Regions from separate parts of the Brevundimonas sp. GW822-FHT03E11 genome, predicted to be linked through region 1. Evidence: riboswitches for the same ligand, from Rfam matches in the RefSeq annotation. Region 1 holds a riboswitch; the other holds the start of a gene.

Region 1 (7,124 bases):
TGACCTTGAAGGGCACGCCGGACTCGGCGACCGCCCGCGCCTCCAGATCGGCCACCACCCGGCGGCTGTCGTCGCGCAGGGTGCGGGCGGCGTCCAGTTCAGGCCGATAGTCGGGGCGCACGAAACCGCCGTCGCGGGCCAGATGGGACGGTTCGTCCACCAGGCCGTCGATCAGATCGGCCTTCAGCCGCGACACCTCGGGCGACAGGCTCAGTCGGTCCAGAGCCAGGGCGATGCGGCGCGGCTGGCCGGTGAGCGGGTCCACCTGGCCGATGAACAGGCCCGCGATCCCCTCGGCGACGGACAGGCCCACCCGCACCGCCGCCAGATCGCGCGGACCGCCGCGCCCCAGGGCCAGCCGCCCGACCGCCCGGGCCACATCGGCCGAGGCCTTCAGACTGTCGCGCAGATCGCGCCGCAGATCGCGCCGCTCCAGCAGCCATTCGACGGCGTCGAGCTGTTCATTGATCGCCAGGGGGTCGCGCAGCGGCCGGGCGATCCGTTCCGCCAGGGCCCGGGCCCCGCCCGAGGTGACGGTGCGGTCGATACAGGCCAAGAGCGAGCCTTCGCGTTCGCCCCTCTGCGTCCGGTCGATCTCCAGACTGGCCCGGGTCGCCGGGTCGATGGCCAGAAAACCGCTCTCGCCCAGACGGCGGGGCGGGGCCAGGGCCGGAACCTTGCCGGCCTGGGTCGTCTCCAGATAGGCGGCGATCAGGCCGAGCGCCGAGACCTCGGCCTCCTCGAAGGCGCCGAACCCGTCCAGGGCCGCAACCCCGTACAGCCGCTCGACCCGCGTCCGCGCCGCCTGGGGCTCGGCGATGGCCGAGGCCAGGGCCTGAACCACGCCGCCGGACCCGTCCAGGGCGTCCCGCGTCGTCGGGTCGGAATAGATGCGGTCAGTGACCAGGACCTCGGACGGGCGGAAGGCGGCGAGCGTCGCCCCGAGATCCTCCAGCGCACAGGCGACGCTGTCCACCGCGCCGGAAGACAGTTCGACCACCGCCACGGCCGCGCGACCCTTGCGCACCGCTGCGGCGGCCAGCCGGTTGGCGCCGCGCGCGTCCAAGAGACTGTCCTCGGTCAGGGTGCCGGGCGTCACCACCCGCACCACGCCGCGCTGGACCACGGCCTTGCCGCCGCGCTTCTTGGCCTCGGCCGGGTCTTCCAGCTGTTCGCAGATGGCCACCTTGTGGCCCAGGCGGATCAGCCGGGCCAGATAGCCCTCCATGGCGTGGACCGGCACCCCGGCCATGGGGATGTCCTCGCCCTGGTGCTTGCCCCGCTTGGTCAGGGTGATGCCCAGAGCCGCCGCCGCCACCTCGGCGTCCTTGAAGAACAGCTCGTAGAAGTCGCCCATGCGGAAGAACAGGATGGCGTCCGGCTGACCGGCCTTGGCCGTCAGATACTGGGCCATGAAGGGGGTGGCGCCCTCCAGAGAGGCGGCGATGTCAGGCGGGTGAGAGACAGGGGCGTTCATGTTGCGACAGGGTGACGGATCGCGTCCTGGCGCTCAAGCCCGTTGACCGGCTCTTGCACAGGCTTGTCGCCCCTGCGATAGGCCGGATCAGGCGGTTAAGGGAACACGGTGAGACACCGTGGCTGTGCCCGCAACTGTAGGCGGCGAGAGCGTCGTCCGTCCGGGGTCTAGACCTCGGCGCCACTGGGTGACTGGGAAGGCGAGGACGGCGGTTTATGACCCGCAAGCCAGGAGACCTGGCCGCCGACGTCGCTCGCTCCTGTCCGGGACCAGACAGAGGCGCGGTTTCTCCGTGGAAGCGACCCGATCTTGCGTCGTCCCGGCCTCGCGGCCGGGCGGATCGGCTCGCTGGTCACGACCCTGCGCGCGCATTCGCCGGGCCGATACGGGGACATCGCTCACAATGAAGCGCTCCATTCTTTCATCGACGGCGGCCATGGCCGCCGTCATCGCCGCACCCGCTTTCGCCGATGAGGCGACCCAGCTGGACGAGGTCGTGGTCACCGCCACCCGCCTGCCCGCCATCGTCGCCGAGACGCCCGGCGCCCGGGTCATCGATTCTAGGATCATCGAGCAACGCGGCGCCGTCTTCGCCGCCGACATCCTGTCCGACGTGCCTGGCCTGTCGGTGACGCGAACGGGGGCCTTCGGCGGGATCGCCCAGGTCCGCATGCGCGGCGCGACGCCGGGCAAGACCCTGGTGCTGGTGGACGACGCGCCGGTCAATGATGCGGCCGAACCGAACGGCGCCTATGACTTCTCCAGCTTCGAACTGGCCGACATCGACCGGATCGAGGTGCTCAGCGGTCCGCAGTCGTCCCTGTGGGGATCGGACGCCATCGGCGGGGTGATTTCCTTCACCACGCGTGAAATCGACGGCGTTCGCGCCGAGGCCGAGGCCGGCAGCTTCGACACGGTGCGCGGCCGCCTGTCGGCCGGCGTCGCCAATGAGGCCTACGCCTTCAGCGCCTATGTCTCGCGCTTCCAGACCGACGGGATTTCCGCGGCGGACAAGGCGGACGGCAATCCCGAGACCGACGGCTTTCGCAGCACGACCCTGGGCGCCAAGGGCCGCTATGTCCTGTCCCACACGGTCAAGGTCGAAGGCGCGGCGCGCTGGAACGACAGCCACGCCGACATCGACGGCTTCCCCGCGCCTGACTATGTGCTGGCCGACACCGGCGACGCCCAGGACAGCGAACAGTGGTCGGGCTTCGGTCGGGTGACGGCCCAGGCTTTCGGTCTTGATCATCAGTTCAGCATCTCGGCGTCCGATCTGGAGCGCACCTCCTACAGCGACGGCTTCGGCTCGACCTTCAGCGGCGACCGTCAGGCCTACCGCTGGCAGGCGGACGGTCAGGCGCAAGGCGTGGACTACGCCTTCGGCGTCGAACGCAACGAGGCCTCGGCGGCCCTGTCGTCAGGTCTGTCGCGCGACTTGTCGATAACCTCGGTGTTCGGCGTGGCCCGGTATGACGCCGGCCCGCTGAACCTGAGCGGCGGATTGCGGTACGACGACACGGACGATTTCGGCTCAAAGACCACGGGGCGGATTTCGGCGGCCTATGATCTGGCCGGCGGCTTCATCCTGTCGGGCGCCTATGGCACAGGCTTCAAGGCCCCGACCGTCAGCCAGGCGGTGTGCGACTATTGTTTCGCGCCCCAGCCGTGGCCCGCGCTGAAGCCGGAGACGGCCGACAGCGTCGAGATCGCCCTGGGCTGGGCCTCCGCCGACGGTCGATTCGAGGGACGCGCGACCCTGTATCGGCTGAACGTCGAGGACCAGATCACCTATTCCGCCGGCCGCTACGTCAACGTCGCCAAGACGCGGTCGGACGGGCTCGAGCTGGAAGGCCGCGCGCGCCTCGGCGCCGGTTTCGACCTGACCTTGGCCTACGCCTGGACCGACGCTGCGGACCGCACCACGGGCGCCCGGCTGCTCCGCGTGCCCGAACACGCCGGTTCGGCGACCCTGGGCTGGACGGGGGATCGACTGTCGGGCGCCCTGACCGTGCGGGCGGAAGGCGAGCAGGACGATTCCGGCGGCTTCTCGACCGTGGTCCGCAAGGGTTTCGTCACGGCCAATCTGAACGCGGCCTACGCTTTGACGGACAAGGTCGCCCTGACGGCGCGGATCGAGAACCTGGGCGACGAACACTATCAGCAGGTGTTCGGCTATGGAGAGCCCGGCCGGTCGGCCTATGTCGGGGTCAGGCTGCGCTACTGATCAGGCTGCGGGCGTCGGCGGCGAAGGCCGCCGGCGCCTCCAGCGCCAGTTCCGACCAGTCCAGGTCGGGGCCGGGCGCATGGGCGGCCGCCAATATGGCGCGCAGCTCGGCGGCGGAGGCCACGCTGGCCACCACCCGGTCCACCGCCTTCAGAGAAAAGGCGTAGGCCAGGGCGGCCTGCATCGGATCGCAGCGCCGTTCCGCCAGGCGCCGTCGGATGCGCGACAGCGCCTGATCATAGCCCGTCAAATGGGCCGGCAGATCGTCGCCGGGGGCGAACAACAGGCCGCCGGCGAAGACCGAAGACAGGTGGACCTGGGCCCCCAGAGCCTTGATCTCATCCAGAATTCCCTCGGCCGCCGCACGCTGGTCCAAAAGATTGCAGGCGACCTGAACCACATCGGCCTCCAGGCGTCGCGCCAGCAGGACCGGTCCGTCCTCGACCGTGGCGCAGAAGCCGATGCTGCGAAACAGGCCGCGGGCCTTCAAGGCCTGCAGCCGGTCCCACAAGGCCCGTCCCTCGGCGCCGGCCAAGTCGGCGGGATTGTTGACCAGCAGGGCCTCGCCACGCGGCAGACCCAGACGTTCCAAGGAGCGGCGCGCCCGCGCCTCGACCCGATCCAGTCCTTCGCCCAGGCCGACGGTGCGAACCGTGACGCGGAAGGGGGAGGGGAAGGGCCAGGCCTGGCCCAACAGCCGTTCGCCGTCGCCGGTCGGCTTGGTCGCGATCACCTTGACCCCCGCGTCCGCTCCCGTCTGCAACAGGAAACGCATCGCGTCCTCGCGGGCGCCCGACGGGGCGGCCATGAGGAGCTTGGCGGCGCGCTCGGGCTCGGTCACCACGGCCAGGGCCAGGCGATCGACCGGCGACGGCGCCGAGGGAGAGGGTGGGGACTGCGTCACCCCGCGATCATGCGCCCCAAAGCTTAAGGGAGGTTGATCAAGACCTTACGCGAGTCTTACTCATCGACCGCCGATATGGATCGGGCGCGCTCAGCCGTCGGCGTCGGGCTGCCGATCCGGGTGGGCCGCCTGAAAGGCCGGATGGTCCTGGGCGGCGGCCTCGACCGCCAGAAGGCGCGGCCAGGGCGTCAGGTCCAGATTGAACCGCCGCGCCGAATAGAGCTGCGGGATCAGATAGCAATCCGCCAGACCGGGACGATCGCCGAAACTCCAACCCGCGCCGTGGCGCGCGACCAGGACCTCCAGAGCGTCGAAGCCCGGCGTGATCCAGCGCCCCGCCCAGGCGTCGACCGTCGCCTGATCGGCGCCGAACTCCTGACGCAGGGCGGTCAGGACGCGAAGATTGTTCAGCGGATGGATGTCGCAGCCGATCAGGGCCGCCATGGCCCGGACCTGGGCCCGGTCCTGGGGGTCCTTCGGCAACAGGGGCGGCTCGGGATGGGTCTCCTCCAGCCATTCCAGGATCGCCGGACTTTGGGTCAGGACCGTCTCCCCCTGCTGCAAGGCGGGGGTCATGCCCTGGGGATTGATCGCCAGAAAGGCCGGGGCCTTCTGTTCGCCCTTGCGCAGATCAAGGGCCGCAGTCTGATAAGCCAGTCCCTTCAGCCCCAGGCCGATGCGGACCCGATAGCTGGCGCCGGACCGCCAATAGCCGTGCAGGATCATCAGACGATCTCGAAGCTCAGGGGCGCCAGACCCTCGATGGCGACCGCCACCTTGTCGCCGCGCACGACCGGCCCGACGCCGGACGGGGTTCCGGTGAAGATCAGGTCGCCCGGCTGAAGCGTCCAGAGCCCGCCCGCCGCCGCGACGATCTGGTCCGGGTTCAGGATCATGTCGCTGAGGACGCTGGATTGGCGGGTTTCGCCATTGACGGTCAGGACGATGGACCCGTCCGGGTTCGGCAGGGCGCCAAGGGTTATGGCGCCGCAGGGCGCCGACTGATCAAACCCCTTGGCGGCGTCCCAAGGGCGACCGGCCGCCTTGGCCTGGGCCTGCAGATCGCGTCGGGTCAGATCGCACCCGGCGGCCCAGCCGACGATCCGCCCGCCTTCGCCGATGGCCGCCACCAGCTCGGCCTCATAGTGCAGCTGGGCCGTCGCGGACGGGTAGGCCGGATCGGCGCCGTCGGTCACCACGGCGTCGGCCGGCTTCGAAAAGAAGAAGGGCGTCTGCTTCTCCGGATCCGACCCCATTTCGCGCGCATGGGCGGCGTAGTTCTGGCCCACGCACAGAATCCGCCGCACCGGAAACCGTCGCGCATCGCCGATGATCGGCAGGCTGGGCTGGGGTCGGGGCTCGAACAGAAAGGCGGTCATGGCGCCAATCTAAGGCGCCGGGACGGAGGTGACGAGGCCTTCACCGACATTGGCGACGACGGAACCTCGACAGGGGTGTGGCGTTGGCAGACGGGGTTCCCTATTCTAATGCCAAGCTTGAAACTGGAGCGCGCATCATGGCCACCACCAAGGCTCGAGAAGACATCAAGGCCGATCTGAAGACCCTGAAGGAGGATCTGAAGGCCGGCGCTCGCGAAGAAACCCAGCGCCTGCGCGAAAAGGCCGAGGAGGCCGAGGCCCGCCTGCGCGCCAAGAGCGAGGAAGTGCGCGAACAGGCCCGCACCTATTACGACGCCGCCCGCGTTCGGGGCCGCGAATATTACGACGACGCCGCCGAGCGCCTGGACGAAGCCCAGCGCTATGTCGTCGAACGGGTGCAGGAGCGTCCGCTCCAGTCCACGGCCATCGCCCTGGGCGTCGGTCTGGTGCTGGGCATGCTGCTGGCCGGTCGCCGCCGCTGATGTTCAAGGGCATCCTCAAGCGCGCCGTGGCGACCGCCGTGGTCGCCGCCAGCGTCTTTTTGGCCGTCATCTTCCTGGGCGTCGCTGTGTTCTACGCCCTCCAATTGATGACCACGCCCTTGGGCGCGGCGGCCATCACCTTCGGCCTGTTCGCCTTGACGGCCCTGATCGTCGCCCTCGTCTTCCTGAAGCGCGCCGACGGGGGCGATGAGGACGAGGAGGACGAGCCGGAGGGTCTGGCCGGCAAGATCCTGCATATGGTGCGCGAGCGCCCCGTCATCGGGGTGGTCGGCGGACTGGGGGCCGCCTTCCTGCTGCTGCGCAATCCCGCCCTGGCCGCGATCGTGGCCGGCATGGTGGCGGACCGCAAGATGGAGCATCGCGGCTACGGCCGACGCCGCCGGCGATAGTCTTTCCTTTCTCTGTCGCGGGCGGAACGCCCCGCGACCGGGAACGTTGATCCACCGACGGACGAACGGCTGCGAGGCCGCCGTCGGAAACATCAACGCAGGAGAGCTAAACCCATGATTCGCTGGGCAATTATCTTCCTGGTCGTGGCTTTGATCGCAGCCGTTCTCGGCTTCGGCGGCATCGCGAACTTCTCGTTCGAGATCGCCAAATTCATCGCCGTGATCGCCATCATCCTGTTCGTCAT
Region 2 (7,124 bases), on a different contig from region 1:
TCCAAACCGTCGATGGCGCCTGGCGAGAAGCGGGCGCGTTGCAACAGCACTTGGGCGCGGATCAGGGCGGGGTCCGGTTGCGGTCGAGCCGCAGGGCTCGCGCCCTGAGCCTCGGTCGACGGCGGCGAATAGGCGGTGTTCTCGATGGCGTCGCGCGACAAACGGCCCTGCGCACCGACCTGGGCGGTCTGCTCTGCGGGGGCGGCGGACGGACGGTCGTCGTCGGGATTACAGGCGGCGACGCCCAGCCCCGCGACGGTCAGGGCGGCGACGGCTGGCGCCAGGGCGATGAAACGAGGCGGCATGAATGATCCTGGAAGGTCGGGGGACGATGGCTGCGGCGTCAGTTCGCTTCACCTGTCGCCGGGTCCGTCGCCGTCTCTCCTGAATTGCTGGAGCCTTCGGCGCCCTTTGGCTCCGTCGCCGGGCGCGGCGGCTCGCCGTCGGCGTCAGGGCGCAGGTTTTCATTCTCGACTTTGCGGTCATCGGGGCGGGTGTCGGTCATCGGCTTCAGTTCCAAAGGGACGCGGGGCGTCCGAGACAGAGCCAACGCATCCGGAGCGCCACGGCTCCGTGCCATGCGTCAACGGACGTTCACCATGCCGGTGAACCCTAACGAAACAGGAGATTGGTTAGGAGGCGGGATGGAATGGACTTCGCCGGTCGAGGTCGCACGAGGGCGTCATGGCGGAAACGCTGCAGGTCGAGATCATGAAGGCGGAGGCGATGGATCCCGCCGCCGTCGACCTGTGGCGGCGTTGGACCTTAACCAACCCCGCCCTGGCCAGCCCCTATTTCCGGTGGGAATTCACCGAGATCGCCGCCCGCGTCTGCCCGGGCGCCGCCGTCGCCGTGTTTCGGCGGGGCGAGCGGATTGTGGGCTTCTTTCCCCACCAGAAGCGCGGCGGCGCGGTGCAGCCCCTGGGCGCCCCGATGAACGACTACCACGGCGTCATCGCCGCCGAGGACGAGATGCTCAGTCTGGAGGCGGTCGCCGGCGTGCTGAACCCGCGAAGGCTCAATGTGCCGAGCTGGGTGGGCCCCGCCCAAGCGGGGCAGGCGCGAGGAACGGTCCAGGTCGCCATGTCGGAGCCCGGTTACGAGGCCTGGTACGCCGAGCGGCGATCGACCTACGGCAAATATTTCAAGGACAAGGAGCGCGCCCGTCGCAGTCTCGAGGCCGAGCTTGGGCCGATCCGCGTCGAGGCGGGCCTGCGCGACCCGTTTCTCCTGGACCGTCTGATCGCCCTGAAGGCGGCCCAGTACCGCCGATCCGGTCTGCACGACATCTTCGCCTGCGGATGGACACGCGACCTGCTGCACGCCCTGATGCTGGCCCGGCACGAAGACTTCGGCGCCTCGATGGCCGTCATGCACGCCGGCGACAGCCTGGTGGCGCTGGAGTTCTCGCTCCACGCCGGCCGTCATTACCACTTCTGGTTCCCGGCCTATGAGCCGCGGCTGGCGCGGTGTTCGCCCGGCATTCTGTTGAGCATGGACACAATGCGGTTGGCGGCGGCGGACGGCTTCCGCGTCTTCGACTTCGGTTTCGAAGGCGAGGGGTACAAGAAGTATTTCGTCAATGCGCGCCAGACGGTGCGGGAGGCGGTCGTGATCCGGCCCGGCCTGGGCCGGAGCCTAGGCGAGGCGGCCGTGGCCGCCCTGGGCGGAGCCGGAGGACGGGGGCAGGCCCTGCGCAACTCTCTGCGTCGCCGCTGGTCCACCATCGAGGCCTGCGAAGCCTCCTCCCTTGGCCAGTTGCGCGGCGCCGCCTTCGCCCTTGGGTCCGCCGTGAGCAAGGCGGCGGCCAAGCGCAAAGGCCCGGCCCGCGTGGCCCACGTCTAAGCGAAGCCGAGGAAAGCCGATGAACGAACGACGCACCCGCTATCCCGGTCCGATCTCAGAGGCGGCGGACCACCCGCACACCCTGGTCGATCAGGGGTTCGCCGAGGATGCGGTCCTGGCGACGGTGCTGGATCGCTATCCCGCCGAACTGTTCGACATCAACCTGTATGACTATGACGAGGCGGGGCAGGTCAGTCTGCGGACCGGCGCGCGAGGGCGGCTGTCCGGCGAGGCCCTGCTGGAGGCCATCAAACAGGGCCGGCTGTGGGTCAATTTGCGGAGCGTGGAGACCGGCTGGCCAGAGCTTTGGGCCGCCGCCATGGACGAATTTCGCAAGATCCAGGCGACCTACCCCGGTCTTAGAGCCGTTCGGAACGCCGGTCAGCTGATCCTGTCGTCGCCCAAGGCGCGGGTGCCCTATCATTTCGACGCGGCAGGGGTGGTCCTGTTCCACATGCGGGGGCGCAAGCGGATCTACGTCTATCCCGGCGACGAGCGGCGATTGCCGGAACGGAACATGGAACAGGTGGTCGCCCGCCAGACGACCGAGGAACTGCCCTATGACCTGGCCTTCGAGCGAGAGGCGCAGATCATCAACCTGGAGCCGGGCCGGGCGCTGACCTGGCCTCTGTATGCGCCGCACAGGGTGGAGAATCTGGATCGGTTCTGCGTCAGCCTGTCGATGGACTTCCAGACCTGGCCGTCGCGTTTCCGAAACGGAGCCCTGTTCACCAACGCCGTCCTTCGCAGCCGCGGCGGACGCCCGCGGTGCACCGACGCCATGGGGACGCCCGAGCTGGCGGCCCGCTGGGCGGCCTCTCTGGCCCTTAAGCGCGCCGGATTGTTGAAGAGCCGGATCGCCCATTTCGAACGCGACTTCGAACCGCAGATCGGCGCCGCCGACGGAGCGGGAGAGATCCGGGCCTGAGGCGGGGCCAGGTTAATTCGGGTTCATGACCTGAAGTTAAAATGACTTCGGTCGCCCGGGCGATCACCCTTCTCCCATAGTCAGGGAAAGGGAGCTCTCATGAAGACCGTTCTGATCGCCGCCGCCGCATTGACGGCCTGCGCCGCAGCCGCGCCGGCGTCTGCCGCCGAGGTCGAAATCCGCAACGCTGTCGCGCGCGTCGTCGTCATCGTCGAAGACCGCCAGGACGTCGCCGTGGAGGTGACGCAGGGACGCTCCCGGCTGCCCGCGCTCCAGGTGCGTCGTCAGGGACGGGACGTCCGCATCGACGGCGGCCTGCGTCGCACCGGGATGTGGGGCGGCGACATCCGCAACTGCAACGCCGGGCGTGCGGGCGCCGCCCAACCTGGCGAAGGCGCCAGTGTTGAGGTGCGCAACCTGGGCCGCGTCCGTCTGGAAGACGCGCCGCTGATCGTGTTGCGCACCCCGCGTGATGTGGACGTCAGCGCGGAGGGCGCTGTTTTCGGCGCCGTGGGACGCGGCGCACGTTCGGTCGAACTGGACAGCGGCGGGTGCGGCTCTTGGACGGTGGCCAATGTCGACGGCGGCTTGGAACTGAGCGTCGGCGGCTCAGGCTCGATCCGAGCCGGCGCTTCACGCAGCTTGGAAGCCAATGTGGGCGGTTCAGGCTCCGTCGCGGCGGGCGCGACCGGAAATCTGAAGACCAGCGTCGGGGGCGCGGGCCGGGTCGATGTGGCGGCTGTCTCGGGCCAGGGGGATATTTCGATAGGCGGGTCGGGCGGCGTGACCGTGCGCCAGGGCCGTCTGGACAAGCTGTCGGTGTCGATCGGCGGGTCAGGCGAGGTTCACTACGGAGGGACGACCCGCGACCTCAACGTGGCGATAGCGGGGTCCGGCGACGTCTATGTTGCGGCGGCGACCGGCTCGGTCTCCCGGTCAATCGTCGGCTCAGGCTCCGTTCAAATCGGACGCTGACATCCGCTTCTCGCCGCTGGAAGGCTCCGGTCGTGGAACCCCGGATCTTCCGCAATGGGACGGCGGCGATGAAAAAGCCCCGGCGGATCGCTCCGCCGGGGCTTTTTTTAGTCAGCAGGCCGTCAGGCTTAGAAGGCGCCCAGGACGCTGGTGATGGCCGAAACGCCCAGGTTGGCGCCGGCCCGGTCGCGGGCTTGCAGACCGCCGCCGAAGCTGTAGCGCAGGCCGACCGACCAGGTGTCGACGTCGACCGACTCGATGTCGGCGCGGGTGTAGGAAGCGCCGACCGAGAACGGGCTGTTCTCGATTTCGTACTCGGCGCCAACGCCGTAGGTCCAGGCGTCCACGTCGCCGCCGGCGACATCGACGTTGTTGTAGCTGACGCCGGCGTTCAGGCGCAGGTTCGGCATGACGTAGAAGGCGGCGTCGCCGCCGACGGTCCAGATGTCGGCGTCCACGTCGTCGGCCGTGGTGTAGGCGACCAGGCCGGTCAGGGTCGCGTTGGACAGGTACTTCTGGGCCTCGGCGCCGACGGTCCAGACCGGCTCATCGCCCGAGCCGATGCCGTTGGCGGCGACGAAGGCGCCGGCGCGGACGTCCGAGCTCCACATCTTGGTCAGGTGGGCGGCGGCGACGCCGGTGAAGTCTTCTTCACCGAAGGCCTTGGTGTAGTCGACGGCGCCGTTCAGGGTCACGGTCCAGTCAGCGGCCGGCAGGGCGACCGTGCCGTCCACGGTCCAGACGTCGGCGTCGACATCGTTGCCGGCGACTTCGATCGAGGGGTTGGAATAGGTCACGCCGACCGAGCCGACGGCGTCTTGGGCGAAGGCCGGGGCGGCGAACAGGGCGGCGGCGGCCGTGGCGAGGAGGATCGTCTTCATTTTCTTTTGTCCTTAGCAGTCTCGACCCGGATGGGGGTCCGGGGAGGGCGGCTGCTATCAGGCGCGGACGAAGCTGAGCATTAAATCGTCGTTACGTAAGTGTCTTGAAACTGTCGTGTTGCCCATCCGCCACGCCTTGTGGTCGCAATGTGTCAGGGGTGGGCGCATCTGGAGGCAAAGGGTTAAGCTGTGGCAATCGCATAATCGTATAAGCATATCCTTATATGTATTGACGGCCTGCTGATTGTGAGGCCATCCTCAGCCGTCGTGGTCTGCACGTGGTCTTCGGAACACGTGCAGCTAAGAGGGAAGCCGGTGTGAAACCGGCGCTGCCCCCGCAACTGTAAGCGGCGAGTCGAAGGTCCATCTCGTGTCACTGGCGTTCACGCCGGGAAGGCCGGACCCTAGGCGTCGACCCGTGAGCCAGGAGACCTGCCCCGACAGATAACGTCCTCCGGCGGGGTGTCCGGTCAGGCCGCATGCGCGCCGCCGGACCCTGCACGTCCGCGTCGGCGTCCGCGCGACCCTGTCCGAAGCCTGGCCACAACACAGGTTTCGAACGTCATGACCCGCCACACCGTCCAGGTCGCCACCCTCGGCTTTCCCCGCATCGGCCCCAAGAGAGAGCTGAAGACCGCGCTCGAGGCCTATTGGGCCGGCAAGACCGACGCCGAGGCCCTTCTGTCCGCCGCCGCCCAGCTGCGTGGCCTGACCTGGGCGCGCCAGCGTGACCTGGGGGCCGACGTCGTGCCGTCCAACGACTTCTCTCTCTATGACCATGTGCTCGACCTGACCGCCATGGTCGGCGCCGTGCCGCCCGCCTACGGCTGGCGCGGGGATCGTGTCGATCTGGCGACCTACTTCGCCATGGCCCGCGGTTCACGGGGCGACGGCCAGGCGTGCGCACACGGTCACGCCCATGCGAGCGGCGAGGGGACGCCGGCCATGGAGATGACCAAATGGTTCGACACCAACTACCATTATCTCGCGCCTGAATTTACCGCCGACCAGGTGTTCCGTCTCGGCTCGACCAAGGCGCTGGACGAATATCTGGAGGCCAAGGCGCTGGGGATCGAGACCCGGCCGGTGCTGCTGGGGCCTGTCTCTTATCTTCTTCTGGGTAAGACGCGGGGCGAGCCGTTTGACGTTCTCACCCTGCTGCCGCGCCTGCTGCCGATCTATGCCGAGGTGCTGCGGTCCCTGGCGCGCGCCGGCGCCACCTGGGTGCAGATGGACGAGCCCTGCCTGGTCACCGATCTGAGCGATGAGGCGAAGGCGGCGTATGATCACGCCTATCGGGTGCTGGCCGACGTGACGCCGCCGATCAAGCTGATGCTGACCACCTATTTCGGTGGGCTCGGGGATAATCTGGAGGCCGTGCTGCGCCTGCCGGTTCACGGACTGCACATCGACCTGATCCGGGCGCCGGAGCAGTTGGCCCAGGTCGCGTCTGCGGCGCGCGTGGATCAGGTGCTGTCGCTTGGCGTCATCGACGGCCGCAACGTCTGGAAGGCCGACCTCAACGCCGTGCTGGACAAGGTGGAGCCCCTGGTCGCGGCCGGGCGCAGGGTGATGATCGCCCCGTCCTCCTCCTTGCTGCACGCCCCGATCGATCTGGAACGGGAGACCGGGCTCGATCCCGAGATCAAGGACTGGCTGGCCTTCGCCGTGCAGAAGGTGGCCGAGTTGGCCACCCTGGCGCGGGCGTTGAATGAAGGCCGCGGCGCGGTGAAAGCGGCGCTCGACGCCTCGACCTCCTCGGTCGCCTCACGTCGCACTTCACCGCGCATCAACGACCCCAAGGTCCAGGCGCGAGCCGCCGATGCCGACCCCGCCCTGGCGCTCAGAAACTCCTGCTTTGAAATTCGTCGCCAGGTTCAGCGAGGGCGTCTGAATCTGCCCGCCTATCCGACCACCACCATAGGCTCCTTTCCTCAGACGGCTGAGATCCGAAAGGCGCGCGCTGATCACGGGCGAGGCGTCATCGACGATGCGGCCTACGCCCGCTTGCTGCGCGACGAGACCGCGCGAACGGTCAAGTGGCAGGAGGCGCTCGGCCTGGATGTCCTGGTCCACGGCGAGTTCGAGCGCAACGACATGGTCCAGTATTTTGGCGAGCACTTGTCCGGCTTCGTCTTCACAAAGGCCGCCTGGGTGCAGTCCTACGGTTCGCGCTGCGTGCGCCCGCCGATCCTCTACGGCGACGTCGCGCGGCCCAGGCCCATGACAGTCGAATGGTGGCGCTATGCGCAGGGTCTCACCGACAGACCGGTGAAAGGCATGCTGACGGGCCCCGTCACGATTCTGAACTGGTCCTTCGTGCGCGACGACCAGCCGCGCAGCACCACCTGCCGTCAGATCGCCTTCGCCATCCGCGACGAGGTAGTCGATCTCGAAACCGCCGGCGCCGCCGTCATCCAGATCGACGAGGCCGCCCTGCGCGAGGGCCTGCCCCTGCGGCGCGCCGACTGGGACGACTATCTGGAATGGGCGGT

The links. A riboswitch is a leader RNA that binds a small molecule or an ion and turns the genes downstream of it on or off. The one in region 1 is predicted to bind cobalamin.
Region 2: another riboswitch for cobalamin. It lies ahead of metE (5-methyltetrahydropteroyltriglutamate--homocysteine S-methyltransferase); the one in region 1 lies ahead of AC1RKE_RS04575 (TonB-dependent receptor plug domain-containing protein).

The regions. Positions count from the first base shown of each region.
Region 1 is NZ_JBXANG010000002.1:349,949-357,072, forward strand. It holds gene mutS (DNA mismatch repair protein MutS) at 1-1,477, opposite strand, end outside; cobalamin riboswitch at 1,528-1,735, shown strand; gene AC1RKE_RS04575 (TonB-dependent receptor plug domain-containing protein) at 1,881-3,704, shown strand; gene AC1RKE_RS04580 (aldo/keto reductase) at 3,688-4,608, opposite strand; gene maiA (maleylacetoacetate isomerase) at 4,699-5,334, opposite strand; gene AC1RKE_RS04590 (fumarylacetoacetate hydrolase family protein) at 5,334-5,987, opposite strand; gene AC1RKE_RS04595 (ElaB/YgaM/YqjD family protein) at 6,125-6,469, shown strand; gene AC1RKE_RS04600 (hypothetical protein) at 6,469-6,879, shown strand; gene AC1RKE_RS04605 (DUF1328 domain-containing protein) at 6,994-7,124, shown strand, end outside.
Region 2 is NZ_JBXANG010000005.1:173,443-180,566, forward strand. It holds gene AC1RKE_RS10640 (L,D-transpeptidase family protein) at 1-305, opposite strand, end outside; gene AC1RKE_RS10645 (hypothetical protein) at 344-505, opposite strand; gene AC1RKE_RS10650 (GNAT family N-acetyltransferase) at 685-1,845, shown strand; gene AC1RKE_RS10655 (transcriptional regulator) at 1,865-2,773, shown strand; gene AC1RKE_RS10660 (GIN domain-containing protein) at 2,873-3,748, shown strand; gene AC1RKE_RS10665 (porin) at 3,877-4,629, opposite strand; cobalamin riboswitch at 4,882-5,083, shown strand; gene metE (5-methyltetrahydropteroyltriglutamate--homocysteine S-methyltransferase) at 5,194-7,124, shown strand, end outside.